Regions from separate parts of the Streptomyces sp. NPDC004327 genome, predicted to be linked through region 1. Evidence: riboswitches for the same ligand, from Rfam matches in the RefSeq annotation. Region 1 holds a riboswitch; each other region holds the start of a gene.
The links. Region 1 has a riboswitch for cobalamin ahead of ACFYU9_RS22055 (CbtB-domain containing protein). Riboswitches for the same ligand answer to the same signal wherever they lie in the genome.

Region 1 (7,701 bases):
GGGCCCGGCACTCTGGACTTCACGACGCGGGACTGGGCGTACAGCCCGCTGAGCGTCTACTCGGAGGACTACGGCCTGGTCGTCGTCACGGACACCGAGGTCGCCGTGTTCTGGAACTTCTCCGACTACTGACAGGATTCGCAGGTGCTGACCCGCTCCGCCTCCTACCCCGACCGCGAGACCGCCCAGTGGGCCACCCAGCAGGTGGTGACCGCCAACGAGCAGGCCATCCACCGCTGGCTCGCCCAGGGCACCCGCGCCCGCCTCACCATCGAGGCCGCCTGGCCGTCCCGCGAGGAGCCCGTGGGCCGGGTCCAGCTGGCGGGCGACCTGCTGGCCGGGCTCGGGCCCGTCGACGTCCGCGCGGCGCGCGTGGTGCTGCGCCGCGAGCCGTCGAGCCCGCACGGCTTCGTCGTCCACACGACCGTTCCGTTCTACCTGTAGGGGACGTCCGCACATGTCCATGAAGCCCCTCGAACACGACCGCCGGTACGGCGAGCTCGACCAGGTGATGCGCGCGTACCTGGGCCAGCCCGCCGACGACACCCCGGAGCGCCGCGGCCGCGCCCTCGACGCGTACCTCCGCCACACCTGGCACACCCGCCCCTCGGCCGTCGCGGAGGCGGAGCGCCAGCTGCGCGCGTACAGCCGCAACCCGCCGGGGCGGCTGCGCCAGAGCCTCGGCGAGTTCTACTCGATCCCGGACACCGGGATGCCCCAGGCGGCGATCGGCGACTGGCTCATGGTCCTCGCCGACCACCTGAAGCGGAGCATCGAGGAGGGCGACGTCCCCGAGCCGGCCTCGCCGCAGACGCACTGGGAGTGGCACGTGCGCTTCCCGGAGACCGCGCAGCTGCTCGGCGGCTGGTTCTCGCAGGACGTCGTCGACGAGTTCCCCGACCACGACGCCGCCGTCGCCGACTACGCCGCCACCACCCACCCCCAGCTGCGCGCCCGCCTCGTCGGCGAACTCCACGAGCTGCTCGCCCTCCCCCTCGACGAGGCGGACTACGCGCTCGCGGCCGCCGAGCTCGGCTTGGAGGTCGATCCGCCCGAGCCGTTCTCGTACGGCGCCTGGTTCCTGGCGGTGGCGACGAAGCTGTCCGACGGCTGACACTCCTCAAACGGCCCGGCAGGCCCCACCATGGTGCCGTCACACGGCCCGCAGGCCCCACCATGGTGCCGTCGTACGGCCCGCAGGCCCCACCATGGTGCCGTCAGCACCGGCGAAGGGAGGGCCCGCCATGGGCCGTTGGAACGACTACCTCGGCACCCGCCACCCCGACGGGGCCACCGCGCCCCTCCCGCCCCCGGACGTCCACCGGGCGCTCCTCGCCCTCAACGGCACGGGCGTCCCCTTCCTCGTCCGCGCGGGCACCGGCCCGGAAGGCGACCTGGTCGCCGAGTGCCGCCTCCCCCAGCTCCGCGTCCGCCTCCTCACCCGGATGCGGCTGGCCCCCGACACCCACGAGGTCCGCGCCCTCGACGAACGCGTGGAGCTCAACCCGTCCACCGCCACCCGCGCCGAGTACTCCCGCGGCCCCGCCAACACCGTCTACCGCGTCTGGGGCATCACCCCGGGCCCCGACGGCCGCCCCCGCCGCGTCGAGACCTTCCGCTTCGACACCCGCTCGATGAAGGACCCGCTGCGCCAGGCGGTGCTGGACGCGGGCTGGACGTGGCGGGGAGTGCTGCTGCGGCTCTGAGCTCCGGGATCCGCGACCGCCCCCGCCCCTCTCCCGGCTTCCCGCATACCGCCGGTTGGGCGATACGATGCGCCATCGCGACCAGCCCTTTCACAAGATCTGCACTGGGGGATCCGACAGATGAACGTCCCGCGCACGCCCACGGTCTCGCTCGTGATCCCCGTCTACAACGCGATGCCGTACCTGCAGCTGACGCTGCAGTCGATCGAGCAGCAGACCATCGGTCTCGACGCCATCGAGGTCGTCGCCGTGAACGACGGCAGCAGTGACGGCAGCGGGGAGACGCTCGACGCGTGGGCGAAGGCGCACCCCGGGGTCATGAAGGTGATCCACCAGGAGGCGTCGGGCGGGCCGAGCCGGCCGCGGAACGTGGGACTGGACAACGCGACGGGCACGTACGTGTTCTTCGTCGACGGCGACGACTGCCTGGGGCCCGAGGCGCTGGAGCGGCTGGTCGCCATGGCGGAGAAGAACGGCGCGGACACCGTGCTCGCCAAGCTGGTCGGCGTCGGCCGGCGGGTGCCGAAGGCGGTCTTCGCGAAGAACGTCGACAAGGTCGACCTGTCGAAGGGCGACGCGTACTACACGCTGATGCCGTTCAAGCTGTTCCGGCGCGAGATGATCGAGAAGCACGCGATCCGCTTCCCCGAACACATGCGGATCAGCGAGGACCAGCACTTCGTGGCCCGCGCCTATCTGCACAGCAAGGTCGTCTCGACCGTCGGCGACTACGACTGCTACTACGTCGTCAAGCGCGGCGACGAGGGCAACATCACCGCGAACGGCATCGACTTCACGATCGCCCTGGAGCAGGCCGACGAGATGGTCGCGCTGGTCACCGGGCTGACCGAGCCGGGCGCGCTGCGCGACCACCTGATCGGGCGGCACGTCAACGTCGAGATGATCCGCCGCTTCGACCAGCGGTTCCTCGACGCCGACGCCGAGGAGCGGACGGCGATGGCCCGGCTGGCCGGCCCGTACGCGCAGAAGTGGATCACGCCGGCGATCCTGGCGAAGATGCCGGTCAACGAGAAGCTGGTCGCGCACTGCCTGCGCGAGGGGCTGGTGGAGGAGCTGGCCGAGGTCGTCGCCTGGCAGCTCGCCGGCCGGCCGGGCAAGGCCCTGGTGCGCGGCGGCAGGATCTTCGCGACGCCGCCGTTCCCGGCCGCCGACTCTCCGGTGTACGAGGAGCTGTGCGACATCACCGGCGCGGCGCTCGGCGCCAGCCCGCGCCGCCGCGTCGACAGCATGGCGTGGCGCGGCACCGCCCTGGACCTGACCGGCTACGCGTACATCGACATGGTCGACACCGACGATCTGGTCACCGAGGTCGTCCTCAAGCACGCCGGCACCGGCCGCGAGATCGCCGTGCCCGTCGAGCACGTGCCGTCGCCGCACATGACGGTCAGCCGCGGCAAGGAGACGTACGACTACGGGCGCGCCTGCTTCCGCGTCTCGATCGACCTGGCCACCGCCGACCAGGGCGGCGCGCTGCCCAAGGGCGACTGGCAGGTCGCGCTGCGCTGCACCGCCCAGGGCCTGACCGCCCGCGGCGAGCTGGGCACGGCGCTCGGCGGCAAGGTCAGCAAGCGGGCCGACGAGCACGCCGTCTCCCTGGCGGGCGCCGGAGGCGGCAAGGCGAAGAAGCTGCACACCGTGCGCGTCGGGCCCCGCGACGGGAAGCTGGTGCTCCAGCTGAAGCCGGCGCCGTCCGCCGTCTCCGCGTACGCCTTCAGCTTCGGCTGGAAGGCCGCCCGCGCCGTCCGCAGCCGCATCAACTGGAAGTGAGCGGGGACATCACCATGACGCCGCGCTGCGCGATCCTCGACGACTACCAGGGCGTCGCCCTGACCCGTGCCGACTGGAGCCGCCTCGACGGCCGCGTCGAGGTGCGCGTGCTGCGCGAGCACCTCGACGACCCGGACGCGCTGGTCGCCGCCGTCGAGGACTGCGAGATCCTCGTCGTCATGCGCGAGCGCACCCCGCTCGGCGCCGGACTCCTCGCCCGGCTGCCCCGGCTCCGGCTGATCGTCACGTCCGGGATGCGCAACGCCTCCATCGACCTGGCCGCCGCCCGCGCCCAGGGGATCACCGTGTGCGGCACCGCCAGCGCCTCCGAGCCGCCCACCGAGCTGACGTGGGCGCTGATCCTGGGCCTCGCCCGGCAGCTGCACACCGAGAGCCGCGCGCTGCGCGAGGGCGGGCCCTGGCAGTCGACGCTCGGCACGGACCTCGCGGGCCGGACGCTCGGCCTCGTCGGGCTCGGCAAGATCGGCGGGCGGGTGGCCCGGATCGGGCTCGCCTTCGGCATGGACGTCGTCGCCTGGAGCCCGAACCTCACCGACGAGCGGGCCGCCGAGCACGGCGTACGGCGCGCGGAGAGCCTCCCGGAACTGCTCGGCGCCGCCGACTTCGCCTCGCTCCACCTGGTGCTCTCCGACCGCACCCGCGGCCTGCTCGGGGAGCGGGAACTGCGCGCGATGCGCCCGGGCGCGTACCTGGTCAACACCTCGCGCGCCGGCCTCGTCGACGGCCCGGCGCTGCTCCGCGCGCTGCGCGAGGGGTGGATCGCGGGGGCCGGCCTCGACGTGTACGAGACGGAGCCGCTGCCCGCGGACGATCCGCTGCGCACGCTGCCGAACGTGCTGGCGCTGCCGCACCTCGGGTACGTGACGGCGGGCAACTACGACCGCTACTTCGGCCAGGCGGTCGAGGACATCGAGGCCTTCCTGGCGGGCGGGCCGGTGCGCGAGCTGGCGTGAACGCACGTCCGCCCCCGCACACCGAGGTGTACGGGGGCGGAGGCACGACGCCCGGGTGGCCGGAGCCCGGCCGCCCGCGCTCAGGCGGCCACGGGCGCGGACGCCGGATCCGGCTGCTCCTTCGGCGCGAGCAGCCGCTCCGCGAGCCACCCGAAGGCGAGCCCGAAGGCCGCCCACAGGGCCACCTGGATGCCCAGGGTCGCGACCCGGAAGTCCCACAGCACGGCCGCCGGGAACTCCGGCTGCACCGCGTCCGTGTTGTCCGGCAGGAACACGCAGGCGATCACGATCGCGGCGGCGTAGCCCGCGCCCGCGAGCACGGTCGCGTTCCAGTTGCCGAGGCGCGGCGCGAGCCGGCGGCCCGCGATGACCGCGGCGATGCCGAGCAGCACGCTCAGCAGGATCATCAGGAAGAAGAGCGTGGTGCGCTGCCCGATGGTGTCCGGGTTGCCGACGGCCGGCGGCGTCGCCGGGTACTTCAGGAACGGCACGAGATAGACCGTGGTGAAGGCCGCCGCCGCGACGAGCGCCGCCGTCGCCCTCGCCGTGAACCGGCCGACCCGGCCGAGGACGAAACAGAACGCCAGGGACGCGATGCCGCCGAGCGCCACGCCGTAGACGAGGACGCCGGTGGCGAGGCCGGCCGTGGACTGGAGGTCCCGGCTGACGATCTCCTCCTCGGAGTCGGCCTGGGTGGCCGCCCCGTTGGCACCGTTCGAGCCGTGGTCGTGGGAGTGCGCCGCGTGTTCCGCCTTGGCGGCCGTGGCCTCCTCGACGGCGATCGACGCGTTGACGGACGGCTCACCCGCGACGTACGCGACGGCGAAGGCGAACAGCCCGGCGATCAGGCCCGCGAGCATGCCGCGGACCAGAAGCCTGCCCACGAGCGAGCCGGTGGGCGCGCTCGTGGGTGTGGTGGGGGATGACATGTACTCGGATGCCCTTTGCCTCGGTGCCTGACGGCTCAGTGGCAGGGGAAACCGAGCAGGTGGCGTCCGTCGTGGACCCACTCGTGCACGTCGGCGCCCGCGAACAGGGACGTGGCGCCCTGCTCGGCACCGACGAAGTAGAGCGCGACGAGCATCAGGATGCCCGCGAACGCCGCCCACGGCAGCACCGCGCGAACCGGCAGCGAGACCGGAGCGGTGATGGCGGGGGTGGTGGGAACGGCGGGCGACGCAATGGCCTCGGCCATGGTGGAACCTCCTCGGGAACTCGCGTCCCATACGGTGGTGCGCGACGACGGTCGTCGGGTCTGACTCACCGCTCCCGGGGCTTGGGAGCGGCTCACAGTGGCGCGACCGTGCCGGATTTGCACCGGACTTCCGTCTCGCCGTCGTCGTTCATTCGGAAATGTCGACTGACGGTACCGCGCCGCTCACACCACGCCAAGACCGCCTGAAACGCTGAGGGATGAATCACCGATGACCGTGCACCTCTCCCTGATCGCGCCCGCCATGAGCCGGGCCCTGCGCGAGGCCCGGTTCGACGACGACGGGCCGGTGGAGCCGGTCTCCCACGATCCGCTGTGCCCCACGGCGCGGGTACGGGTGGTGTGCTCGCCGTCCGGACGCTGCCGGGCGACGGCCGGGGCGCTCGGCGTCGACACGGCGGCGTACGAGGTCGAACCGGCGCTCGCGGGCTGCGCGATGGGCCGGTGGCGGGGCCGGACCCTGGACGAACTCGCCGCCGCGGAGCCGGAGTCGGTGGCCGCGTGGCTCGGCGACCCGGACGCCGCCCCGCACGGCGGCGAGTCGCTGCGCGAGCTGCGCGCCCGGGTCGCCGCCTGGATGGACGCGCTGGAGTCGGGGACGGTCTGGGCGATCGCCGAACCGGACGTCATCCGCGCGGCCGCCGCGCACGCGCTCGGCGCGCCGGAGACGGCCTTCTGGCGCCTCGACGTGCGCCCGCTGGCGCGGGTCGAACTGTCGGGACGATCGGGTCGCTGGAACGTGCGCCTGGGCGGCCCCGTCGGCTGAGGCGGGGGCTCGTACCGGTGGATGCCGGTTCAGCCCAGGCTCGTGCGGGCCAGGTCGAGGAACTCCGCGTCGGTGATGCCGAGTTGCCGAGCCTCGGTGACGAGGACGCGGAGGCGTTCGACGAGCTGGGCGCGGTCGGGCGCCTCGGCGCCCGCCATGATGACGGCGCCCCGGCCGCGGCGCAGCTCGATCAGGCCCTCCTCGCGCAGCCGCTGGTATCCGCGCAGCACGGTGTGGACGTTGACGCCGAGGGAGTCGGCGAGTTCGCGGGCGGCGGGCAGCCGTTCGCCGGGCGCGGCGGAGCCGTCGGCGAGGGCGCCGCGGACGCAGGCGGCGATCTGGTCGCCGAGCGGGACGGCGGAGGCGGGGTCGACCCGGAAGAGCACGGTCAGATCCTCTCAGGTCCCGGGGCCCCGTCCGGGCGGGTGGCCAGGGCGTTGAGGAGGGCGGCCGCGGTCTCGGCGTCCGGGACGGTCACCGCGAACTCGAAGCCGGAGCGGCGCCGTACGACGAGGGCCTCGCCGGAGCGCAGGACGAGCGCGGACCGGTGCGGGCGGGTGCGGTAGCCCCAACCGCCGTAGTCGCCCAGCGGGTTCACCGTGCCGGCCTCCGCCTCGGCGACGTCGTCGAGCGGGATGCGGGTGCGGGGGCGGGGCAGGCCGGCCGGGGCGACGGTCAGGCCGTGCCGGTCGACGGTCACCCGGACCCGGGCGCAGGCGAGCCCGGGCGCGCCGACGACCAGGCCGACGAGGCCGAACAGGAGGTACGGCCAGGGGCCGAGGAGCGGGGCCAGGGCGAGGCCGGCGGCGCCCGCGAGCAGGAAGCCGGCGGACAGCGCGGTCAGCGGGCGGGAGCCGGTGACGCGGGACCAGCCGGCGGCCTCGCCGGCGGCGAGCTCGATCCGGGGCGCGCCGGCGGCGGGGACGGCGGGCGGTGCGGGCTCGGGCGGTACGAGCCGGGCGAGGCCGAGTCCGGCGAGCGCGGCGAGGGCGGCCGTGAGAGCGGCGAGGGCGAGGTCGACGAGCGGGTAGCGCGCGTCGGCGCCCTGCGCGGCGTCGAGGTTGGCGCGCAGCAGCAGGGCCAGGAGCGCGCCGGTGAACCCGGCCGTGGCCCAGGCGCCCCACAGCACCCGGCGCCGCGCGAACAGGGTCCAGCCGGCGCCGAGCGCCAGGACCAGGCCGGCGCCGACGGCGAGGAAGAGGGCGCGGCCGGTGTAGCCGTCGGGGCGGCCGTCGGTGCCGGAGAAGTGGGTGG
Region 2 (7,701 bases), on a different contig from region 1:
CAGGTGCGGTGGGCGTGGCCGGTCAGTCCGGTGCGGGCGAGCGCGGACCGGACGGCCTCCTCGTCGGCGGCCGTCGCCGGTGACCAGGCGCGGCGGTGCGGGATGCGGCCGAGCCGTACGGCGTCGGCCACGGTGAGGTCGACCTGGGTGTCGGCGTGCTGCTCCACCACCGCGAGCCGCTGTGCCAGGGCGCGGCGCGGGATGCCGTTCAGCGGGTCGCCGTCCAGGGACACCACCCCGGTGTCCGGAGCGAGGACACCGGCCAGCAGCCGCAGGAGGGTGGACTTGCCCGAACCGTTCGGGCCCAGCAGCCCCGTGAGTTGGCCGGGGCGCGGAGCGATGGTCACGCCGTCCAGGACGAGAGCGCCACCCGCGGTGCGGGAGACGCGCTCGGCCCGGAGGCCGGTACGGCTGCCGGGGCGTGTCACCGGGCCGGTCATCGAACCCTCCGGGTGCGGTACAGGACGAGGACGAACGCGGGGACGCCGACGAGCGACGTCACCACGCCCACCGGCACCTCCTGCGGGTCGAGCACGGTACGGGCGAGGGTGTCCGCCCAGACGAGGAAGACCGCCCCGGCCAGCGCGGCCAGGGGCAGCAGCCGGGCGTGCCCCGGGCCCGTGAGCGCCCGGATCGCGTGGGGCAGGACGAGGCCGACGAAGCCGATCGCGCCGGCCGTGGAGACCAGGACCGCGGTCAGCAGGGCGGTGACCGAGAGCAGGACGAGCCGGGTCCGCGCCACGGGGATGCCGAGCGTGGCCGCCGCGTCCTCGCCGAACGCGAAGGCGTCCAGCGTGCGGGCGTGCCCGCCGCAGACCGTCAGCCCGACGGCGAGGACGGCGGCGCACAGCCCGGCGTCCGTCCAGTCCGCGCCGCCGAGGGAGCCGAGGAGCCAGAAGAGAACGCCCCGGGTGGTCTCGGCGTCGGCCGCGGTCATCACCACGAACGAGGTGAGGGCGGAGAACAGCTGCATGGCCGCCACCCCCGCCAGCACGACACGGTCGGCCGACCCGCCCAGGACGTGGCTGAGGAGCAGGACCAGGGCGAAGGAGCAGAGCGCGCCGAGGAAGGCGCCGCCGGTGACGGACAGCAGGCCTCCGCCCGCACCGAGGACGACCACGGCGACGGCCCCGGTCGAGGCGCCGGAGGAGACCCCGAGGACGAAGGGATCGGCGAGCGGATTGCGCAGCAGCGACTGCATCACCACGCCGCACACCGCGAGGCCGGCACCGCACACGGCCGCGAGGAGGGTCCGGGGCAGTCGCAGGTCCCAGACGATGCCGTCGCGGATCGCGCTCAGACCGGACGGATTCCCGCCGAGGTGGGAGGCGACCACGGACCAGGAGTCCGAGACGCGGATGTCGGCCGGACCGATGGTCAGGGCCAGGGCGATGGAGACGCACAGGAGGACGGCCCCGCCCACCGCGGCGAGCGGCACGAGCGCCCGGGACGAGCGGACGGCGGCTCCCACGGAGCGGCCGGCCGCCGCGGGCTGTTCGGCCGCGGCGGGGTGTGCGGCCGCGGCGGGGTGTTCGGCGCCGCCGCGGCGCGGCGCGGCCGCCGTTCCCGCTTCCGGGCGGGTCACTTCGCGAAGCCGTACGTCTTGAGCGCGGCGGCGACCTTCTCGATGCCCTCGACGGTGCGGACGGTGGGGTTCATGGCCTGTCCGCTGAGGATCACGTACCGCTTGTTCCTCACCGCCGTCATGTTCCGCGTGACCGGGTGGGACTCCAAGAACTCGATCTTCTTCGCGGCGCTCTCCGCCGACTGCGCCTTGCGGGTCAGATCGGCGATCACCAGCACGTCGGGATCGCGGTCGGCGACGGTCTCCCAGTTGATCTGCGGCCACTCCTCCTTCGTGTCGTCGAAGACGTTCTTCACGCCGAGCGCCCCGCTGACGATTCCCGGTGCGCCGCAGCAGCCCGCCATGTAAGGGCCCTGGGAGTCGGAGAACCAGTAGAGGACGGAAGCGCCGCCGAAGTCGACGCCTGCCCTGGCCGCGGTGACCCGGGCGCGGAGCTCCCCGACGAGCTTCTCGCCGCGCTCCGGCACGCCGAACACCCGGGCCAGGTCGCGGATCTCCCCGTACACGGTGTCCATGGTCAGGGGCCGGGTCCGCACCCCGTCGCCGTCTCCGCCGTTGTCCTTGCCGACGCAGTCCGTGGGGGAGAGGTAGGCGGGTACGCCGAGCTTGGTGAACCGCTCCCGGGGTGCCACGCCGCCCTTGCCGAGGGTGTACAGGAAGGAGGCGCTGACGAAGTCCGGCTCGGTGCCGAGCACCTTCTCGAAGGACGGATAGCGGTCCGCGAGCCGGGGGACGTTCGCGTTGGCCTTCTCCAGGCCCTTGAGGACGGGGTCCGTCCAGGTGGCGGTGCCCACCATCCGGTCGGCCAGCCCGAGGGAGAGCAGGATCTCGGCCGAGCCCTGGTCCAGGGCGACCGCCCGGCGTGGCGCGCGATCGACCTCGACGCGCTGCCCGCAGTTGTCGAGCACCACCGGGAAACCCGGGCCGGAGCCCTTCGCCCCGGGCGGGGCCACCGTCCCGCCCGTGCCGCAGCCGGCCAGGAGAACGGAACCGGCCACGAGCAGCGCGGCGGAACGGACGGGATGCGTGAGGGGCACGGTGAGGAGTCCTCTGCGTCACGGCTCATGCGCGGAGCCTGTCGTACGGTGCTTCCCGGGCGGCGACACGTGCCGTCCGGGTCGCCAGCAGGTCTTCGGACTCGGGGTCGTCCGGACGGAGCGCCTTCCCGGGCCCCTCGGGACCCAGTGGCCGCTGCTCCGCCCGTCACCCTCACCGCTGCGCGTCAGCTCCGGATTCCCACCGGATTCCCTGACCCCCGTACCCGTCGTGCGGATGCGTACAGGGGTGCGACTGGCCCGGGCAAATTACCACAGGACGATCTTGGTCCCGCCGAGCCGTCCGCCCACCGGGGCCCCGGGAGAGGACCCGGCCTCGCCTCCCTGGCCGCGCCCCGCGGCCGCCCGGCGCACGGGCGCGGAGCCCGCGGGTGACGGGTGGCGAACGCCGCCCGGTGGGAGAATGCCGGTGTGAGCGCGCGCGTTGAGTCGCTTCTCGTAGGCCGGGGCGCGCTGCTGACCTCTCTGTGCCGTCAGGTGGACGCAGCTGCCGTCGGCCGGGGTGGGTCGGTGCTGCTGGCCGGGGAACCGGGCATCGGGAAGACGGCCCTCGCGGCCGAAGTCCTGGCCTACGCGCGAAGCGCCGGGGTGACGGTGGCCTGGGGCAGCTGCGAGGACGGGGGCGGCGCACCCGGTCTGTGGCCCTGGCGGCAGATCCTCCGCTCGGTCACCGGACGACCGGAGCCGCTCGGCGACGCCGCGGGCACACCGGCTCGCAGTGGCGCGGAGGACGCCAGGCGGGCGCTGTTCGAGGAGGTCGCGGAGCGTCTGCTGGCAGGCGGCCGGCCGCTGGTCGCGGTGCTGGACGATCTGCAGTGGGCGGACACCGCCTCGGTTCTGCTGCTCGGCCATCTCGGCCGCCGGGCCAGGCACGAGCCCCTGCTCCTGGTCGGGACCTACCGTGACGTCGAGCTCGCGCCCGATCACCCGCTGCTCTCCTTGGCGGACGCGGACACGGTCGTACTGGGCGGTCTGGCGCCGGCCGAGGTGGCCGTACTCCTGGACCGGTTCGGCGGGCAGGCAGGAGCGGGGGCCGCCGGAGCGGAAGAAGCCGCTGCGGAGACCGCTGGACGGGGTGGGGCCGCCGGACCGGGAGGGGCCGTCGCGGAGACGGCGGCCGCGGTGCAGCGGCGCACCGGGGGCAATCCGTTCTTCGTGCAGCAGATCGCCCGGCTGCGTGCCGCGGGCGGGGACGGCGGGACGGTGCCGGTCGCGGTCGGGCAGACGGTGGCCCGGCGCCTGGCACGGCTGCCGGACCGTACGGCGCGTCTGCTGGCCGCCGCGGCGGTGCTCGGCCGCCGGGGTGGGATCCTCCGGCTGGCCGCCGTCGCGGGCGTTCCGGCCACCGAGGTACCGGGCCTGCTGGAGCCGGCCGTGGACGCGCGGATCGTCACGCGCGACGGCCGGGACGGCTACCGCTTCGCGCACGACCTGTTCCGCGAGGAGCTGATGGCCGGGCTCGGTCCGGCCCGGCGCGCCCGCACCCATCTCGCCGTCGCACGGACGCTCGAAGGCACCGGGCATCCCGCCGAGCTGGCCTGGCACTACGCGCAGGCGCTGCCGTACGGCCCCACAGAACCGGCCATCCGTCACGCCGTACGAGCGGCCCGGGAAGCGCTGTCGCAGCTGGCGTACGAGGAGGCCGCCGGCTGGTGGCGGCAGGCCGTACGGCTCACCGCCCCGCACGATCCCGGGCTCCTCCGGCTGCGTGCCGCACGGGCGGAGGCCGAGCTGTCCGCCGGTGCCAGGGACGCGGCCTCGCGCGAGTTCGCCGAGGTCGCCGCCCAGGCGCGGGCGCAGCCGGAGCTGCTGGCGGCCGCGGCTCTGGGGCTGCACCGGGCCGGAGTCCGCAGCGGCGATTCACGGCGCGACGTGGTCGGCCGGCTGGCGCAGGCGGAGGCCGCCCTGCGCGGCGGCCCCCACGCGAGGGCGCACGCCGAGGTGCTCGCCGCACTGGCACGGGAGCTGGCCGACGGCCCGGAGCGGGACCTGGCCCGCGCCCGGGATCACGCCCGCCAGGCGGCCGAGACCGCCCGTACCGCCGGTGATCCCCATGCGCTCGCCACCGCGCTGTTCGCCCAGCACGACGTCGAGTGGGCGCCGGGCACGGCACGGCGGCGGCTGGCGCTCGCCGACGGGATGGTGGCGGCCGCGATGGACGCCGACGACATCGCCTTGGAGTTCGAGGGAACGCTGTGCCGGTTCGTGGCGCTGCTGGAACTCGCCGACCCCGCCGCGGCGGCGGCCCTGCGCCGGGCGGCGGACGCGGCCGAGCGGTCCCGGCTGCCGCGCGCCCGCTACCTGGTGCGCTCGCGCGAGGCCGCGTGGGCCCTGATGGAGGGCCGGTTCGAGGCGGGCCGGCGTCTGGCCGAGGAGGCGGCCGTGCTGGCGGAGGCGATCGGCGAGCCGGACGGCCGAGGGGTGACGGCGACCCAGCGCGTCGCCGCCGCGCTGGCCCGGGAGGGACCCGACGGCGTCGCGCCGGTGTTCGAGGAGTTCGGCGATGCCGGTCTGCCACCGGAGTTCCTGCCGCACGGGCGCTGCTTCGCGTATCTGAGGGCGGGCGAGCCCGAGGCGGCGGCGGCCGTCCTGCGGGCGCTGCCCCCGGCCGAGGAACTGTCGCGGTTCCGGTGGCGGGCCCTGGCCGGCATGGCCTTCGACGTGGAGCTCGCGGTGGCGGCCGGCGTTCCCGAGGTGTGCGCGGACCGCTACGAGCGACTGCTGCCCTACGAGGAGGAGACCGTCGTCATCGGCGGCGGCGTCGCCGTCCTCGCCCCGGTGGCGCTCTACCTCGGTCTGGCGGCGACCGGACCGGAGGCCGCGGCGCACCTGGAGACGGCTCTGGCGGCTGCCGACCGCCTCGGCGCCCGGCCCGTCGCGGCCCGCGCCCGGCTCGAACTCGGCCGGCTGCTCCTGGCGCGCCACCCCGCCGGCGAACGCGGCAGGCAGCTGCTCTCCCAGGCGCTGACCGTCGCCGAGGAACTGGGAATGGACTGGCTGCGCGACCGGGCCCGGGCCGCCCTCGCGCAGGCGGACACCGGCCACGTCTTCCACCACGACGGGCAGCTGTGGACACTCGGCTACGCGGGCCGCACGGTGGTCCTCAAGGACGCCAAGGGACTGCACGACCTGGCACTGCTGCTGTCCTGCCCCGGCCGGGAGATCCCCGCGACCCGTCTGCTGACCGGCGAGGACCTGCCGTCCCCCGGCAGCGACGAGCTCGCGGACGACCGGGCGCGCGCCGCCTACCGGGCGCGCCTCGACCGCCTCGACGAGGAGATCGCCGACGCCCGCGCCGGCGAGGACCTGCCCCGGCTCACCCGCGCGGAGGAGGAGCGCGACGAGCTGATCGCCGAGCTGCGCCGCGTGTACGGTCTCGCCGGACGCCGGCGCCGCCTCGGCGACCCGGGCGAACGCGCGCGCACGACCGTGACGGCCCGGATCCGCGATGCCATGCGCCGGATCGAGCAGGAGCACCCTGAGCTCGGCCGTCATCTGTCCGTGACGATCACCACCGGGCGTGCCTGTGCCTACCGCCCCGGGCAACCGGTCCGATGGCGGCTGTGAAAGGTCGGCCGTGAGCGGCGGGTCCCACACCTCGTGAGGAGCGTTCTCACGCCTCCTGGTCACCGGCAACCCGAAAGAGGTGATCACGATGGCACCCCTGGACACAGCCGCGGTCGACGAGGCCGTGGGCACGGTCCTCGGCGCGACGGCGGGCGGAACGCGACCGCGAGACGTCCTCACCGCCGCCGGCCCCACCCGCATCCGTCGCAGCGCCGAGGACAGCGTTCCGGTCGACATCATCCTGGAGGCACGGCCATGACCACTCTCGCCGGCTCCGACATCGAGAGCGTCACCGCACTCGACGCCCTCGGCCAGGCCGAGCTGATCCGCAGCGGCCGGCTGAGCGCCGAGGAACTCGTCACCGCCGCGATCACGCGCATCGAGCGTCTCGACCCCCGCCTCAACGCCGTGATCACGCCCGCCTTCGACCGCGCCCTCGACCAGGTCCGCGCAGGGCTCCCCGGCGGACCCTTCACCGGCGTCCCGTACCTGCTCAAGGACCTCGCCACCGAGCAGGCCGGCGTGCGCTTCACCGAAGGCTCGGCCTTCCTCCGGGACCACGTCTCGCACCTCGACCAGGAACTCGTCCGGCGGCTGCGGGCGGCCGGTCTCGTCCTGCTCGGCAAGACGAACACCCCCGAGTTCGGCATGGCTCCCACCTGCGAACCGCTACTGCACGGGCCCACCCGCAACCCCTGGGACCCGACCCGCACCACCGGGGGCTCCTCGGGCGGCTCGGCCGCGGCCGTCGCCGCCCGCATGGTCCCGGCCGCGCACGCCAACGACGCCGGCGGCTCGATCCGCTTCCCCGCCTCCTGCTGTGGCCTGTTCGGCCTCAAGCCCACCCGCGCCCGCGTCCCGCTCGGGCCCGCCTACGGCGACGCCTTCGGCGGGTGGGCCGCCGAACACGCCCTCACCCGTACGGTCCGCGACTCGGCCGCCCTCCTGGACGCCGTCGCGGGTCCGGAACCCGGCGACCCGTACCCCGCGCCGCCCGTGCCCGGTCCCTTCCGGCTCGAAGCGGAACGGGACCCGGGACGTCTGCGGATCGCCTACAGCCTGCGCACCAGCGGCGGCCACCCCCTCCACCCCGACTGCGAGGCCGCGCTGCAGGACGCCGTCCAGCTGTGCGCGGATCTGGGCCACGAGCTCGTCGAACAGGACCTGCCGGGGCTCACCGACGAGGTGGGCGAGGCCATCGGCACCGTGTTCGGCGCCGCGATCGCATGGATCGTCGGCTACTGGACGCGCGAACTGGGCCGCGAGCCACGGCCCGGGGAACTGGAGCCGTACACCCGCGCCTACCTGGAGTACGGCCGGCGCGTCACCGGAGGCGACTACCTGCTGGCCGTCACCACCCTGCAGGCCTTCGCCCGCACCGTCGCGCGATTCCTCACCCGGTACGACGCGTTCCTCACGCCGACCCTCGCCCGGCCACCGCTTCCCCTGGGCGAGATGACCGCCACCGAGGAAGATCCCTGGCGCACCGCCCGC
Region 3 (7,701 bases), on a different contig from region 1:
CGGCACGCGACGACCACGCCCGACGAGAAGACCGGCAGGCCGCTGCTCACCCGGCTCACGGAGCAGGACGTCCGCGACGGCCTGGACGCGGCGGCGGCGGTCGGCGACGACCGGATCCAGGAACGCTTCCAGGGCCGGGTGACGCCGGAGAGCTGGACGCACGGCTCGGCGGCGCAGCGGCAGCAGTGGTTCTCCACCGGCTACGGCAGCGGCGACATGGCGCGCTGCGACACCTTCCGGTGAGCGACGGACGGCCCGGAACGGTTCGGAACGGTTCGGGTCGGGTCGAACCCGGCCGGGACGGGCCGAGTAGATCCAGTCAGATCAGATCAGATGTGGTCAGAAAGGAAACGATCACGATGACCGACGCACCCGACATCTCCCCGACCCTGCTCTACGACGACGCGAAGGCGGCCGTCGCCCTCCTCACCGGCGCCTTCGGCTTCACCGCGGACGCCGTCTTCGAGGGCGAGGACGGCCGGGTCATGCACGCCGAGCTGTCCTACGGCAACGGGACGGTGATGCTCGGCAGCAGGGGCACGGGCAGCGCGTTCGACAAGGCGATGTCCGGCGCGGGTCCCGTTGGGGTGTACGTGCGCGTCGACGACGTGGACGCCCACCACGCCAGGGCGGCGGCGGCCGGCGCGGAGATCGTGATGCCGCCGACCGACCAGGACTACGGCGCCCGGGACTACATGGCCCGGGACGCCGAGGGCAACGTCTGGAGCTTCGGGACGTACGCCCCCGGCAGCTCCGCGTAGGTCGCCCGCGCGGATCCGCCCGCGCCGGTCAGGCGCCGCCCGTGTGGACCTGGAAGGCGGCGCGGCGCAGCGCCTTGGCCAGGGCCGGGTCGGGGTGCGCGGCGGCCAGGGCGACCAGGACCTGGACGGTGCGCGGATGGCCCACGGCCCGGACCTCGTCGAGCAGGGCCGGGACGGTGCCCTGGACCGCGGAGTCGAGGTGGCGGACGAGCAGCGTGCTCTCGCCGTGATCGGCGACGGCGGCCGCGGTGTCCACCCACAGCCAGGTGGCCTCCTCGCGGGTGAGCACCTCGGGCGCCTCGTCCGGGTCCGCGCCCTCGTACTCGGCGAGCCAGAGCAGCGCGTACGGGCGCAGGGACGGCTCCGCGAGGGCGGCGCGGACCTCGGGCTCGGCCGGGGCGCCGACGACCCGCAGCGCCTCGAAGGCGAGGCCGCGCAGCAGGGCGTCCTCGCCCCGGGCGACGGCGATCAGCTCGGCGACGGCGCTGGAGAGCGTCCGGGCGGCGAGCCAGGCGCGGTACTCGTCGCGGGCCGGGCCGGGGGTGAGCCGGGCGCAGCCGCGGAGCATGTCCTCGGCGGCCTGCTCGATGTTGCCGGCCGGGCTCTGGGCGGCGACGCAGATCTGTTCCAGCTTGACCCAGACCGCCCAGTTGCCGAGCGGGGTGAGGGTGGCCTGGCCGCCGTCGGGGCCGTCGCCGAGGGTGAGGGCGCCGACGTCGGCGAGGCCCGCCAGGGCCCAGTCGAGCAGCGCGGGCAGGCCCTCGGCGGGGTGCGGCGGCTCGGCGGGCTCGCCGGGCACGGCGGGGACCTCGCAGCGCTCCTCGCGGAGTTCGGCGACGCGCTGGCGCAGCAGGTCGAGCAGGCCGGTCACGGGGACGGGCCCGGCGGACAGCTGGAGCAGCGAGAGGACCTGGGGGACGGCCTCGACGACCTCGGCGACGGCGCCGGCCGCCACGTCCTCGGGCGCCGGGTGGGCGAGCGACCAGGCGTCGAAGAGCGCGACCCAGCCGCGCAGCACGGCGGAGTCGTCGCGGTCCCAGGCGGTCAGCCGCCAGCCGGGGCGGGCGGTGCCGCCGTGCAGCTCGACGAGCCCGGCGAGCCGCGCGCGGTCCCAGCCGGCCCGGACCTGTCCGGGGGTCAGATCGAGTGCGGCGGCGGCCTGTTCGCCGTCCGGGAGGGCGGGGAGTGCCGTCTCGGCCCGCCGGCCGGCCGCGGCCCAGCGGGCGATCCGCACCGCGTCGGCGAGCACGGCCCGGGCCTGCAGGGCGAGTTCCGCGCGGGGCGGGGTCCCCTCGGGCGGCCGGGGCGCCGGGCGGGTGCGCCGGGTCGTCACGGCCTTGCGCGCGGTGGCGAGCGGCCGCGGACGGACGAGTCGGAGTCTGGAGTTGCGCGCCAATGGTTCATCGGGCTTTCGAGACGTCACGGGGGCAGTCTTCCCGTTGACGGCCCGAAAGCCCAATCGGAATGCGGGGCGCCGCCGTACGGGCCCGGGATTCCGGGCCGGGAGGGCGGACGCGAGCCGTGGCGGCGCTCGGGGCGGGTTACACGAGCGGGGTCAGGAAGCGGCGCAGCGCCTCCTCGTAGCGGACCGGGTCCGCGTTCCACATGGCGGCGTGCGGGGCGTCGCGGACCGTGGTGAGGGTGACGAGCTCGGGGCGGAGCTCGGCGAGGCGGCGCGAGCGGTCCCAGGGGGCGAGGGTGTCGTCCGGGCCGTGGAAGAGCAGGGTCGGCACGCGCAGCCCGTGCGGGTCGGCGGCCTCCTGGAGCCGGTCGCCGTGGTAGCCGGTGCGGCCCTGGGCGGCGCGCACGGCGAGCGGGACCAGCGGGGCGGGGACGCGGTGGGCGGCGGCCAGGCCGCGCAGGGTGGCCTCCCAGTCGAGGACCGGGGAGTCGAGGACGAGGCCGCGGATCCGGTCGCGGACGCCGGAGCTCTCGGCGGCGTGCAGGGCCATCGAGGCGCCGGTGCCCCAGCCGAGCAGGACGACGCCGGTGGCGCCGCGTCGTACGGCGTAGCGGATGGCGGCGTCGGCGTCCCGCCACTCGGAGTCGCCGAGGTGGCCGAGTCCGTCGGGGGCCTCGGGCGCGCCGGCGTCGCCGCGGTAGGCGGGGACGAGGACCGGGACGCGCCTGCGGTGCAGGAAGGGGACGAGGTTGAGCGCGTGCTCGCGGGTGGTGCCGATGCCGTGCAGGGCGATCACCCAGGTGGTGCGCGGGCCGGGCACGACCCAGGCGGGCAGGCTGCCGAGTTCGCCGGGGATCTCGACGTCCTCGTAGGGCAGGCCGAGGGCGGTCCGGGGGGTGCCGCGGTGCAGTTGCGGGGTGAGCCTGACCCGGACGCCGGGGGCGAGGGCGCCGAGCTCGACGCGTTCGAGCCGGCGCACCACGGTGTCGGCGGTGTGCGGGACCCGGTCGAGCACCGGGCCGACGACGGCGTGCAGCCCGTCGGCCTCGATCCCGTACGTACCGGGGCGCAGCGCGGCGAGGCTGCGGGTGAGGCTGATCCGCTCCGGTCCCGTGGCGTGCACGGTGAGCCGGGGGTCGCCCGGGAAGGGGCGGCGGGAAGGCACGCGGAGGGCGGCGTCGCTGGCGTACCGGCCGGCCACGAGGGCGGCCGCGCCGAGACCGAGCACGGTGGTGACGGCCGCTGCCGTCGCGGTAACGGGGCGCACGGTCCCAGTGTCGGCAGCCGGGCCGCGCCCTGCCACCCGGCGGCGCCTCCCGGGGACTCCTTCGAGTGACGTGGGTCTCGTCCGCCGGGTCCTCCGTGGGGCTGAAGCGGTCCACGGGGCGATACGGGACGGAAGCGGCGGACGCTACGCGCGTTGCGTCGGGCCCGGAACGGCACGGTTTACCCGGGGTTGCACGGTGACCGCATCGTGGACAACAGGTCCGTCCGACGCATAAGCGGAATGCCCTGACCCCGGAACGGGACACCACTGCGCCCGACCCAGTTCACCTTCCGTTCACCCAGGTTGCTTACGTTCAACGCGCCACTGACGTCAAACGATTGCCTGGGTAAATGGAACACATCACGCTGCTGCTCGCCATTGTGGTCGTGACAGCTCTAGTGTTCGATTTCACGAACGGTTTCCACGACACCGCCAACGCGATGGCCACGACCATCTCGACCGGTGCACTCAAGCCCAAGACGGCGGTGGCCATGTCCGCCGTGCTGAACCTGGTCGGCGCGTTCCTCTCCGTCGAGGTCGCCAAGACGATCTCCAAGGGGCTCGTCGACGAGACGGGAATCCAGCCCGAAGTCATCCTCGCCGCGCTCGTCGGCGCGATCCTGTGGAATCTGGTGACCTGGCTGGTCGGACTGCCGTCCAGCTCCTCGCACGCCCTCATGGGCGGCCTCATCGGCGCGACCGTCGCCTCGATCGGCTTCAGCGGCGTCAACGGCGAGAGCGTCGTGACCAAGGTCCTCATCCCGGCGGTCGCCGCCCCGATCGTCGCCGGCATCGCCGCGACGATCGCCACGCGCCTGACGTACCGCATCGGCAAGGGCACGAACGACAAGGCCACGGAGAAGGGCTACCGGGCCGGTCAGATCGCCTCCGCCGGTCTCGTCTCGCTCGCCCACGGCACCAACGACGCCCAGAAGACGATGGGCATCATCACCCTCGCCCTGGTCGCCGGCGGCGTCCTCGCCCCCGGCTCCAACCCGCCGGTCTGGGTCATCGTCTCCGCCGGTGCGGCCATCGCGCTCGGCACCTTCCTCGGCGGCTGGCGCATCATCCGCACCATGGGCAAGGGCCTCACCGACCTCCAGCCGCAGCAGGGCTTCGCCGCCCAGACCAGCGCCGCCACGGTCATCCTGGCCTCCTCCCACCTGGGCTTCTCCCTCTCCACCACGCACGCCGTCTCCGGCTCCGTGATGGGCGCGGGCCTGGGCCGCAAGGGCGGTGTCGTCCGCTGGTCGACCGCCACCCGCATGTTCGTCGCCTGGGGCCTGACCCTGCCGGCCGCCGGCCTGGTCGGTGCCGGCGCCGAGTACGTCGCGCGGCAGGGCCAGTGGGGCGTCTACGTCGTCGCGGCCTTCCTGGTCGCCTCCTGCGCCGCCATCTGGCTCGTCTCGCGCCGCCAGGTCGTCGACCACACCAACGTCAACGACGTCGAGGACGCCCCCGCGGCCGAGGCCGAGAGCGCGGGCGTCGTGACCACCGCCATCGCGGCCGTCACCCCGCCGCCGGCCGGCTCCGTCGCCGCCGTCGCGGACGAGGACCTGAAGGCCACCATCCCCGCCCCGAACCCCGCGGACCCGGCCGCTCCGGCCGCCCCCGCCGCCGCGGTCTGACGGATCTCACGGAACTGGAAGCACGGACATGAAGATCGACTGGGCAGCTCTCGGCTCCGTCTTCGGAGTCAGCCTCGTGGTGACCGTCGCCCTCGTGGGCTTCTTCACCCTCGGCGTCGCCGGCCTCTCCAAGCAGGAGCGGGCCGCGGCCGGCGGGGGCTCGGCCCCGCTGGCCCGCACCGGCGCCTACGCCTGCTTCGCGCTCTGCGCGGCGGCCGTGGCGTACGGCATCTACCTGATCGTCGCCTGACCCGACGACCCCGACGGCCGGGCGGCCCGCACCTCGCGTGCGGGCCGCCCGGCTTTCGCGTACCGGTGCCGTGTTTGTGGTGCTTCGCACAGTGACGCGACGCAGGTCAAGGGTGAGTTGACGGCTGTTCGCGGAGCGTGGTGGACTGCCGAGGCCATTACGGCGGCAAGGAAGAGGAAGTCCGGTGCGATTCCGGCGCGGTCCCGCCACTGTGACCGGCCCCCACGGGCCGGGAGTCAGGAACTCTCGCCGCCGGTCACGTCGACCCAGGGCGCGGACCCTGAGTGAGGACACAGCGCCATGCCCGGCCGCGGCCCGAGCCCGTCCCGCACCACCGCCGTCTTCGCGTACGGAGCGGCCGCCGGCCTCGCCGCCGACCTGCTCGTCGGCGACCCGCGGCGCGGCCATCCGGTCGCCGCCTTCGGCCGCGCCGCCGCCGCCGTCGAGCGGCGCCTGCACCACGACCACCGCGCCTGGGGCGCCCTGCACACCGCCGTCTGCGCGGGCGGCGCCGTCGCGCTCGGCGCCCTCGCCGCCCGTACGGTACGGGGCGGCGGCAAGGCCTCCGTCGCCCTGACCGCGGCCTCCGTGTGGGCCGTCGTCGGCGGTACGACCCTGGGCCGCGAGGCCCGCGCGATCGGCGGCGCGCTCGCCGCCGGCGACCTGGACGTCGCCCGGGAACGGATGCCGCACCTGGTCGGCCGCGACCCGCAGGCGCTCGACGGGCCCGCGATGGCCCGCGCGGTCGTCGAATCGGTCGCCGAGAACACCTCCGACGCCGTCGTGGGCGCCCTCTTCTGGGGCGCGGTCGCGGGCGTGCCGGGCCTCCTCGGCTTCCGGGCGGTCAACACCCTGGACGCGATGGTCGGCCACAAGTCGCCGCGCTACCGCCGCTTCGGCTGGGCCTCGGCCCGCCTCGACGACCTCGCCGGCTGGCCCGGCGCCCGGCTCACCGCCGCGCTCGCCGCCGTCGCCGCCGTCCCCGGCGGGAATCCGCGGGGCGCGATTCGGGCCTGGCGGGCGGATGCCGGCAAGCACCCGAGCCCCAACGCGGGCCCGGTGGAGGCCGCCTTCGCGGGCGCGCTCGGCGTACGGCTCGGCGGCACCCTGTCGTACGGCGGCCGGATCGAACACCGGCCCGTCCTCAACGCGGACGGACGGGCCGTCGAGGTGGCCGACATCGAGCGGGCGGTCACGCTGTCGCGCCGGGTGACCTGGCTGACCCTGGCCGCCTGCGTGGGCGGCCGGACGATCATCAGTGCCGTACGCGGCAGGAAGCGGAGGGGCGCATGAAGGGCGGGGGGCTGCTCGTCGCCGGGACCACGTCCGACGCGGGCAAGAGCGTCGTCACGGCCGGCATCTGCCGGTGGCTGGTCCGGCAGGGCCTGAAGGTCGCGCCGTTCAAGGGACAGAACATGTCCCTGAACTCCTTCGTGACCCGGGAGGGCGCCGAGATCGGCCGCGCCCAGGCCATGCAGGCGCAGGCCGCGCGCGTGGAGCCGACCGCGCTGATGAACCCGGTGCTGCTCAAGCCCGGCAGCGACCGCTCCAGCCAGGTGGTCCTCATGGGCAAGCCGGTCGGCGAGCTCAGCGCCCGCGGCTACCACGGCGGCCGGCAGCAGCAGCTCTTCGAGCCGGTCCTCGGCTGCCTGGAGGAGCTGCGCGCCACGCACGACGCGGTGATCTGCGAGGGCGCGGGCAGCCCGGCCGAGATCAACCTGCGGCGCACCGACATCGTCAACATGGGCATCGCGCGGGCGGCCCGGCTCCCGGTGGTCGTGGTCGGCGACATCGACCGCGGCGGCGTCTTCGCCCAGTTCTTCGGCACGACCGCGCTCCTCGCGCCCGAGGACCAGCGGCTCGTCGCCGGCTACCTGGTGAACAAGTTCCGCGGCGACGTCACGCTCCTCGAACCGGGCCTCGACATGCTGCACGGCCTCACCGGCCGCCGCACCTTCGGCGTCCTGCCGTACGCCCACGGGCTCGGCATCGACGAGGAGGACGGCCTGCGCGTCTCGCTGCGCGGCACCGTCCGCGAGTCCGTCGTCGCGCCGCCCGTCGGCGAGGACGTGCTGCGGGTCGCCGTCTGCGCCGTACCGCTCATGTCCAACTTCACGGACGTCGACGCGCTGGCCGCCGAGCCGGGCGTCGTCGTCCGCTTCGTCGACCGCCCGGAGGAGCTGGCCGACGCGGACCTGGTCGTCGTGCCGGGCACCCGGGGCACCGTGAAGGCGCTGGCCTGGCTGCGCGAACGCGGCCTCGCCGACGCGCTCGCCCGGCGCGCCGCCGAGGGCCGCCCGGTCCTCGGCATCTGCGGCGGCTTCCAGGTCCTGGGCGAACACATCGACGACGAGGTCGAGTCGAAGGCCGGCCCCGTCGAGGCGCTCGGCCTG
Region 4 (7,701 bases), on a different contig from region 1:
ACGCTGGTCATGGGTCCCGTGCCGTGCGCCACCGCCTCTCCATCCTTCAGTAGGACGTAGGACGGGGCTCCGGTGACCTCGTATCGTTTGGTTGCCGCCGGACAGCGCGTGATGTCGGTGCGGACGACTGTCAGGCGACCCATGTACTCCTCGGCGATGCCACCCACGACGAGGTCCGCCGCGCGGCAGGGCTCGATTGCCTTCGGCCATGTCCCGGTGAAGTACGCGAGGACCGGGATCGTGCTCATCCCGAGGATGAAATCGAACTCCGCGTCCTCACGGGGTTGGTGAATCCGCTTCGCCATGGAAGCTCCTGATTTTGTGTGTGCGTGGTTCCGTCCCATCATCCCCCGTTGGGCGAGCATGGGTACGACTGGGGCAGACGTTCAAACGGCACGACCGCCGGACGGCGCCCTGGAGGGTTCGTATCGGATCGCTCCGAAGCGATTGGCCGGTACTGGTGGAAGGCAAGTCCGTCGACAGCCCCGCTCGGCGCCCGGCAGAGCGAGTCGCCGCCACGGGGACGCCGGGCGAGTGCCCGGAACGGGTGATTGCAAGCCGCGCCCCGTGCCCGCGCGGGCGACGTGGCCGGGAGGACAGGGTCGCAGCGCGGCGACCGGCCGGTGGCCGCCGGCGGTGGGTTGTGATCGCCCTTCCGGCAAGCGTCGTCAGTCCGTGCTCGGCCGGTGCGGGGTCTTCTCCCAGCTGAACGGGGAGACCACCAGCTGGTGCGCGGCGCGCCACGCGGCGACCGACCACAGCACCGTGACGAATGGGCTGAACAGCGCGTGCCAGGGCGCCGCCAGTCCCGCCCGCCGGGCGGCGACGAAGGTGATGGCGATCCACACCGTGATCGAGACGCCCTGGGCAGCCACGGCCGGCACCACCAGCCCGGCGCCGGTCGAGGACCATACCGGGCCGGTGAGGGCGAGCACGGTGAGGGCGCTCAGTACGGGCTGGAGCAGGGCGGTCACCGGAGCGGCGGCGACGACACCGAGCAGCACGAGTGTGCCGGAGGCGCCGAACCGGCGCAGGGTCCGGCAGGGGTGGCGGGTGTGGACCATGGTCGTGACCAGGAAACCCTTGAGCCAGCGGGTGCGCTGGCGGACGTAGGGGGCGACCGTGTCGAGGGCCTCCTCCCAGGTGACGGATTCGATGGTCTCGGTGCGGTAGCCCATCGCGGCGCAGCGCATGCCGAGGTCGGCGTCCTCAGTGACGTTCCAGGCATCCCAGCTGCCCAGCGCGCGCAGGGTGTCGGTGCGGAAGTGGTTGCTGGTGCCGCCGAGCGGGATCGGCAGCCTCAGCCGCTCCAGCCCAGGCAGGGCGAGCCCGAACCGCAGGGCGTACTCCATGGCGAACTGCCTGGTCAGCCAGTTCCCGGCGGCGTTGCGGAACAGTAGCTGCGCCTGGACGCAGGCCGTCCGCCCGTCACGGGCGGCGAACCGTGCGGCGACGCGCCGCAGTTGGGCGGGGTCGGGCCGGTCCTCGGCGTCGAATATCACCAACAGCTCGCCGCGGGCCAGCATGAGGCCGAGGTTCACCGAGCGGGGTTTGGTCTGCGGTGGGCCGGACGGCAGCTGGACGATGCGGACGAACGGCGGCGGATCCGCCGCGAGGACGGCCCGCCGGGTGTCGGGATCGTGCCGTTCCACCAGGATCAGCACCTCCAGCCGGTCCGGCGGGTAGTCCAATTCCGCCAGGTGCCGCACCAGGCCACCGATCACCTCGGACTCCTGGTAGGCGGGCACCAGCACGGTGTAGGACGGCAGCTGCGTGTCGGGGACAGGCGGATCCGCCGCAGCCGCCCCGGGCCTGCGGTGCAGCAGGCCGGCCACCGCGATGACGGCGTGCAGCAGGCTGTAGGCCGTCACCACCACGGTCAGCAGAGCGAGAGCGACCAGTGGTACGAACACCACCACCACCGCGACGGCGGTGACAGCGACCGCCAGGGCCACGAGCTGCCAGCGTGCGAAGCCGGGCTTCGCCGCCAGATCCGGGTGCCGGCGGGTGAAACCGTTGGCCATCACGTCGGCCACCACCGACGACCGCTTTGCCAGGAACCGGTCCTGCGCCTCGGGCCCGCAGCCTGCCAGCTCCTCGATCACGTCCATGCCCGCGCGGACCGACCCCACCCTGTCACCCGTTTCTCGCCATGCAAATGATCAAGGACAGTGTAAGGACCAGTCAGATCGCCAGACGGCGGAGCACCGCGTGAGCGGCGACGCGAGGACGGTGACGCGGAAGGCGGTGACGCCTCGCCCCCCGGCATCGTCGCCACAGCCAGGCGTTGGAGTACCGCAGCCGGGACAGGGCCCAGGCATCCCGGCGCGCGGCAGCGCTGCCGATCCGGTTCTGCCGGGAGCGGGGCCGGCGCGAGGGCCGCGCAACGAGGCGGCGCTTGGCGGCGTCCTGGAGCCGCCGGCGCTGCCGACAAGGCTCCTGAGCTGGTCCGTGTCTTCATCGACCAGGCGCTCGCGACCGGGCAACCCGGAGCCGGGGCGTCGGGTCCGCGAGCAGCTTCCGACACGAATGCGCGTCCGTGACAAGGTCCCCGTCATGTGCGCGCGGACGTCGCTTGGTTGCCGGGACCGGGCTGGCACGATGCGGGCTCGTCGACACCGAGTTGCGCAAGTCGCCCAGCCCCGTGGGCATTCCGTGCCGTGTTGACGTCGCCCTGGGGCCGGACGGCTTTCACCGGTGCAAAAACGAGGGCCGGGCCCGAAAGCCCCCGGGCCGCTGCGACGATACGGAAAGCCGTGGCCTTGTCGGTTTCGCGGTGGAAGGCAACACCTCGTGCAGCGCCGGGGCCGAGGCGCCGGCCGATGTGCCGTCAGCCGGTGTCGGCGGTGCGGCTGCTCCAGCGCTGCTCGACCTTGGCCAGGCGCCAGTAGGCGATGGCCACGGCCCACACGACGACGAACAGGCCGACGATGACGTAGCCGACGTTGTCCAGGTCCAGGCCGGCGATCCAGTCGGTGACGTCATCGTTCAGGCCGAGCTTGTCGTGCAGGACGCCGACCAGCTCGATGGTGCCGACGAAGAAGGCGACGGCGATGGACAGTCCGGTGATCGTGAGGTTGTAGAAGACCTTGCGGACAGGATTCGAGAAGGCCCACTGGTAGGCGAAGTTCATGAACGTGCCATCGAGGGTGTCGAACAGACTCATGCCGGCGGCGAAGAGCAGAGGCAGGCACAGGACCGCGTACCACGGCAGACCGGCGGCGGCGCCGTTGCCGGCCAGTGCAAGGAGCAGGACCTCGGTCGTGGTGTCGAAGCCGATGCCGAAGAGGAAGCCCAGCGGGAACATCTGGCCGGGGCGGCGGATGGACTTGGTGAGCCGGCCCAGGATGCGGTTCATGAAGCCACGCGAGTCCAGGTGAGCTTCCAGCTCGGCCTCGTCGAACTGCCCGGCGCGCATGGCCTTGAAGACGCGCGCGATACCGAACAGGGCGACGAGGTTGAGCGCGGCGATGAGGTACAGGAAGCTTCCGGAGACCGTGGTGCCGACGGTGCCGAGGATCTGGTGGGTCCGGGAGCCTTCGTTCATCAGGGTGCCGGCGAGCTTCGCTCCACCGGCGACCAGGGCGGCCATCACGACCACGACACTGGAGTGCCCCAGGGCGAACCAGAAGCCTACCGACACCGGCCTTTGACCGTCGGCCATCAGCTTGCGGGTGGTGTTGTCGATCGCCGCTATGTGGTCGGCGTCGAAGGCGTGCCGCATCCCGAGGGTGTAGGCGGTGATGCCCAGACCCACGCCGAACGCCTTGGTACCGACCTCGTAGTGATGCGGGATCACGAGCAGGAAGAGAATCCCGAAGGCGACCACGTGCAGAGCGACGATCACGGCCAGCAGGCCTGCGGTGCGGATGGTGTCCTCGCGCCGCCAGCGAAAGGACGTGGGACCGGCGGTTTCGGGCACGCCTGGGGACACGGTCATGCGGTCACGCTCCAGCACCTCGTGGATCAGCTTCGTGATGCCGTGGCCGGTCTCCTGGCTGACGGGTCGACGCGCCCACCCCTGCCTTCCCGGCCGTAAGACCAGTGGCAATGCACGAGGCGGGAACTTCCCGATCACAGTGGCGAGGGCCGCTCCGGCCTGAGCCCCTGAGGAGCTGTCACCGGTCTTCCCGTACACCACGGCCCGCTCACCCTATGGGGTCACGGGAGACAGCTGCAAGGCTGCACATCTGAGCAGGTATGCAAGGGCAGGGCGCGGGCTGCGATGATGGGGCCATGCATCTCGTCCCCGCGGAACGCGCCGGGCAGCGCACCATCGACGACCACCGCGTCTGCGATGCCATCGCAGCCGTCGGCGAGCCCGAGCGCGTACGCGCCTGGGCCGATCGTTTCTCCCTGCTCTCCGACCCCGGACGCCTCTCCCTGCTCCTCGCCCTCCACGAAGCCGGCCCCATCGCCGTCTCGGACCTCGCCGTCGCCACCGGAATGCGGGACACAGCCGTCTCCCAGGCACTACGGCTGCTGAGGGCCGCAGGCGTCGTCGAAGGCGAGAAGAACGGGAGGATCGTGCGCTACCGACTCGTCAACGGCCCGATCTCCGTACTGCTCACTCACTGCACATCCCACGACGCAAGCACCGATTGACTCTGGTGCGGGCAGCGCCGCCTGCTGAACCACGTGCACTGGACGGCCGTCAGACGGCGAGATCGACAGGCCGCCGCCGAAACCGGCCCCCAGCAGCGATCCGCAGTGCGGTACCAAAGCACTCAAGGTGAACACGGCCCGCTCACCACCCACCGCCGCCCAGCGACCCTCATGTCCTACGGGCCCGTCCCCGCGCGCCGCGGCGGCCGACGGTGCGGCGCCGGGAACCGGGTACCGGACTCGGAAGCATGGCCCTCGACAACGCCCAAAAGCTGCCGAACCACTCCACCGCACCCATACGTGACACGAGAATCCCTTTACACACCGACGGGCATCTCAGGCACGGTACGCAGCAGGCTCCGGCCCGCGCGTCCCGGCCTGAAAGCGACTCGGCCGCCGCCCGAGCGCATGAGCCCACCTCGGGCGCGGTATGCAGCAGGCTCCGGCCGGCACGTCCTGGCTTGGGAGCCGCTCGGTCACCGCCTGAGCGCAGAGCGGGTCTACGACCCCCACGGCAACACCGGCCAGGACACCACGCCGCTGCCGGTCTTCGACGCCTGGGAACACACCCACTACCCGCAGTACGAGAAACGTCCTCCCCCACTGCGTCACCAAGCTCTGGGACCTCGCCAACCGAAGGTCCTCTCGGCAAGGCCGGTGGGCGCTACGAAAGGCCCACCACTGCCCGCGCCGAGCTGTAGGCCGCGGTGGGTGGACAGACCTGGGAGAAGAGGTGTCCGGCATCTATCGGGCTTCGAGGAGGGCGGCGAGCTGGTTCCCGGTGTTCGCCGGCCTGTGTCCACATGCCCGCCACGCGGCCCGGCTGGGACGGCCGGCCGCCGCCCTTCGACGAGGCGGGAGACCGGACAGGGCGGAACAAACCGTGGTGTGTCCGGTCCTGAGGCCTGGTCACTGCTTCGAGATCACGGCCTTCGTGATGACGACGTCCTCGACGGGGACGTCCTGGTGGCCCGCCTTGCCGGCCGTGTCGACGCCCTTGATGCGGTTGACGACATCCATGCCCCCCACGACGCGGGCGAAGACCGCGTAGCCCCAGCCCTGAGCGGTCTTCGCGCTGTGGTTCAGGAAGTGGTTGTCGGCCACGTTGATGAAGAACTCGTCGGTGGCTGAGTGCGGGTCCATCGTGCGGGCCATCGCCACCGCTCCGATCGTGTTCCTCAGTCTGTTGTCGGCCTCGTTCGCGACCGGCGCGCGGGTCTCCTTGCGCTTCATGCCCGTGGTGAACCCGCCGCCCTGAATCATGAAGTTGTCGATGACCCGGTGGAAGAGCGTGCCGTCGTAGTGGCCGGCCCGCACGTACTCGAGGAAGTTCTCGACAGTCTTCGGGGACTTCTCCCCCTCGAGCTCCAGCACGACGTCGCCGTGGTTGGTGTGCAGCGTGACATCGACCATGAGAGCCTCACCTTCCGTGATGGAACCGACTACTGACAGCAAGGTGAATCCTCGCACCCGAAACCACGATCCAGCCCCCACGCGCCGCGCCACGCCACGGACACCTTGCGGCTTGCCACCACCAGCGGCGCGGGGGACGGGTACACCGCGGCCGGCTCGCTCCCCGGCGCAGCACGGCCAGGCCGGGACCGAAGCAACCCGGCCAGATGCCGCCGCCCTGGCGAACTGCGACTTACCGGCCAGACGCAGGCTCGGTGGTGAGTCCGGCCTGGTGCCGGTGCCAGATCACGCAACGGTCGGCCACACCAGCGCCCATGCCCCACGCTCCCCGCCCGCCGCGCTCGCCCAGGCCGCCGCCGCATACTTTGCCAACGCAGCCCCTGGCCACCCGGCCATCACCAGCACTGCCGATGCCTGGAGAGGGAGATCGCCGCCACCGAAGCACGTCTGGGCGTCTGCCTGCCCAGCCGTGGCGGTCCGGCTTCGCGTACCCGTCCTCGCACCCGCCGCGCACTGCAGGAAGGTGGACTTGCCCGAGCCGGAGGCGCCCATGACGGCGGTGAAGCTGCCGCGGGCGAGCGCCAGGTCGATCCCGCGCAGCGCGTGCACCGTCGCCGCGCCGCTTCCGTCGATCCGGCGCACACCCCGCAGTTCGATCGCGGGCTCCGCGGACGGGGCCCCGAGGTGCGGGGCCGAGCCGTACGGGTACGCGGTGAACGGGGCTGCGGCGTACGGGGCCGTTCCGGGCCCGTCGGTCCTGTGGTCTCGGCGCCTGGGAACACGCTGCCATGGAGGCGGTCGTCACGCGCCCCGACGCCGCGGTCCAGGGCGTCGTCGGGCGCCCGGGCCCAGTGCGCCGACGGCGACAGCTGAGAACCCGGTCCTCTTGAACGCGCCCGGCCCGAACACCGGCCACGCCCACCGTCCGACCATGGCGGCCGAGGAGCCGGTCCATGAGGCGGCCACCGCAGCGAAAAGCTGACGAGGCCGCCGTGAGGCCAGCGCCGCAGCGCGAGCGCGGTAACACCCGGCCTCCGGGCTGTGCGCCAGGGCCGACTCTGCCGCCGTTCCCCACACCGCGGTACCTCTCAGAGACAGGCGATTGCGGAGCTCCGGGTGACTTCAGAGAGAAGCCAGCCGGATACGGCGGCCGACAGGGGCCGACCACCAGTCGCCAATAGCCGCTCGACTCCAGCCGGGCGACCTGCTTGACGCCCGTTCACGACCAGGAGCGGGGTCCTGCCACCCCGCCCGTCGGCGGGTGAGGCAAACCCCCGGGCCGATCGGGGGGTGCAGCGGATGGTGCGAGGGCCTCCCGGGCGGCGAGGGTTGGGGCCATGATCACACGCAAGTTCCTGCTCGCCGCTCTGCTTGTCCCGCTCGGTGCCACTCTGGCTGTCGCTCCGGCCGCCTCCGCCGCCGCTCCGCCCGCCGCGTCCGCGGCGTCGGCCTCCCCCGACGCCGTCGCGTTCCGCTCTCCCGAGGCCGCCCTCGACCGGGTGGCGCACCCGCTGCGCACCACCGAACCCCGCGGCAATGTCGCCGACCTGCGCCCGTTCGGCACGATGGTCGGCGACGCCACCGTGGTGGGCGTGGGCGAGGCCACCCACAGCTCGCACGAGTTCGTCACCCTCAAGCACCGGATGCTGCGGTACCTGGTCGAGGAGAAGGGCTTCCGCACCT

Region 2: it holds a riboswitch for cobalamin, as region 1 does, so the genes downstream of both, ACFYU9_RS03140 (ABC transporter substrate-binding protein) here and ACFYU9_RS22055 (CbtB-domain containing protein) in region 1, are expected to answer to the same signal.
Region 3: it holds a riboswitch for cobalamin, as region 1 does, so the genes downstream of both, ACFYU9_RS31420 (cobalamin biosynthesis protein) here and ACFYU9_RS22055 (CbtB-domain containing protein) in region 1, are expected to answer to the same signal.
Region 4: it holds a riboswitch for cobalamin, as region 1 does, so the genes downstream of both, ACFYU9_RS35185 (HoxN/HupN/NixA family nickel/cobalt transporter) here and ACFYU9_RS22055 (CbtB-domain containing protein) in region 1, are expected to answer to the same signal.

Annotation. Positions count from the first base shown of each region.
Region 1 is NZ_JBIAME010000006.1:278,866-286,566, forward strand. Features, by position in the region: gene ACFYU9_RS22020 (hypothetical protein) at 1-132, shown strand, start outside; gene ACFYU9_RS22025 (RNase A-like domain-containing protein) at 145-444, shown strand; gene ACFYU9_RS22030 (contact-dependent growth inhibition system immunity protein) at 458-1,114, shown strand; gene ACFYU9_RS22035 (hypothetical protein) at 1,245-1,706, shown strand; gene ACFYU9_RS22040 (glycosyltransferase) at 1,827-3,494, shown strand; gene ACFYU9_RS22045 (D-2-hydroxyacid dehydrogenase family protein) at 3,509-4,468, shown strand; gene ACFYU9_RS22050 (CbtA family protein) at 4,549-5,397, opposite strand; gene ACFYU9_RS22055 (CbtB-domain containing protein) at 5,433-5,663, opposite strand; cobalamin riboswitch at 5,699-5,841, opposite strand; gene ACFYU9_RS22060 (histidine phosphatase family protein) at 5,893-6,447, shown strand; gene ACFYU9_RS22065 (GntR family transcriptional regulator) at 6,477-6,833, opposite strand; gene ACFYU9_RS22070 (hypothetical protein) at 6,836-7,701, opposite strand, start outside.
Region 2 is NZ_JBIAME010000001.1:717,043-724,743, forward strand. Features, by position in the region: gene ACFYU9_RS03130 (ABC transporter ATP-binding protein) at 1-440, opposite strand, end outside; gene ACFYU9_RS03135 (FecCD family ABC transporter permease) at 437-1,471, opposite strand; gene ACFYU9_RS03140 (ABC transporter substrate-binding protein) at 1,582-2,622, opposite strand; cobalamin riboswitch at 2,712-2,835, opposite strand; gene ACFYU9_RS03145 (ATP-binding protein) at 3,052-6,207, shown strand; gene ACFYU9_RS03150 (hypothetical protein) at 6,296-6,466, shown strand; gene ACFYU9_RS03155 (amidase) at 6,463-7,701, shown strand, end outside.
Region 3 is NZ_JBIAME010000010.1:300,891-308,591, reverse strand. Features, by position in the region: gene ACFYU9_RS31450 (neutral zinc metallopeptidase) at 1-243, shown strand, start outside; gene ACFYU9_RS31445 (VOC family protein) at 360-761, shown strand; gene ACFYU9_RS31440 (hypothetical protein) at 790-2,184, opposite strand; gene ACFYU9_RS31435 (alpha/beta hydrolase) at 2,303-3,430, opposite strand; gene ACFYU9_RS31430 (anion permease) at 3,781-5,058, shown strand; gene ACFYU9_RS31425 (hypothetical protein) at 5,087-5,308, shown strand; cobalamin riboswitch at 5,433-5,577, shown strand; gene ACFYU9_RS31420 (cobalamin biosynthesis protein) at 5,609-6,601, shown strand; gene ACFYU9_RS31415 (cobyric acid synthase) at 6,598-7,701, shown strand, end outside.
Region 4 is NZ_JBIAME010000013.1:43,433-51,133, reverse strand. Features, by position in the region: gene ACFYU9_RS35195 (thioredoxin family protein) at 1-305, opposite strand, end outside; gene ACFYU9_RS35190 (glycosyltransferase family 2 protein) at 669-2,132, opposite strand; gene ACFYU9_RS35185 (HoxN/HupN/NixA family nickel/cobalt transporter) at 2,831-3,940, opposite strand; cobalamin riboswitch at 3,967-4,157, opposite strand; gene ACFYU9_RS35180 (ArsR/SmtB family transcription factor) at 4,237-4,605, shown strand; gene ACFYU9_RS35175 (peptidylprolyl isomerase) at 5,515-6,018, opposite strand; partial or broken gene ACFYU9_RS35170 (ATP-binding cassette domain-containing protein) at 6,481-6,681, opposite strand; gene ACFYU9_RS35165 (erythromycin esterase family protein) at 7,356-7,701, shown strand, end outside.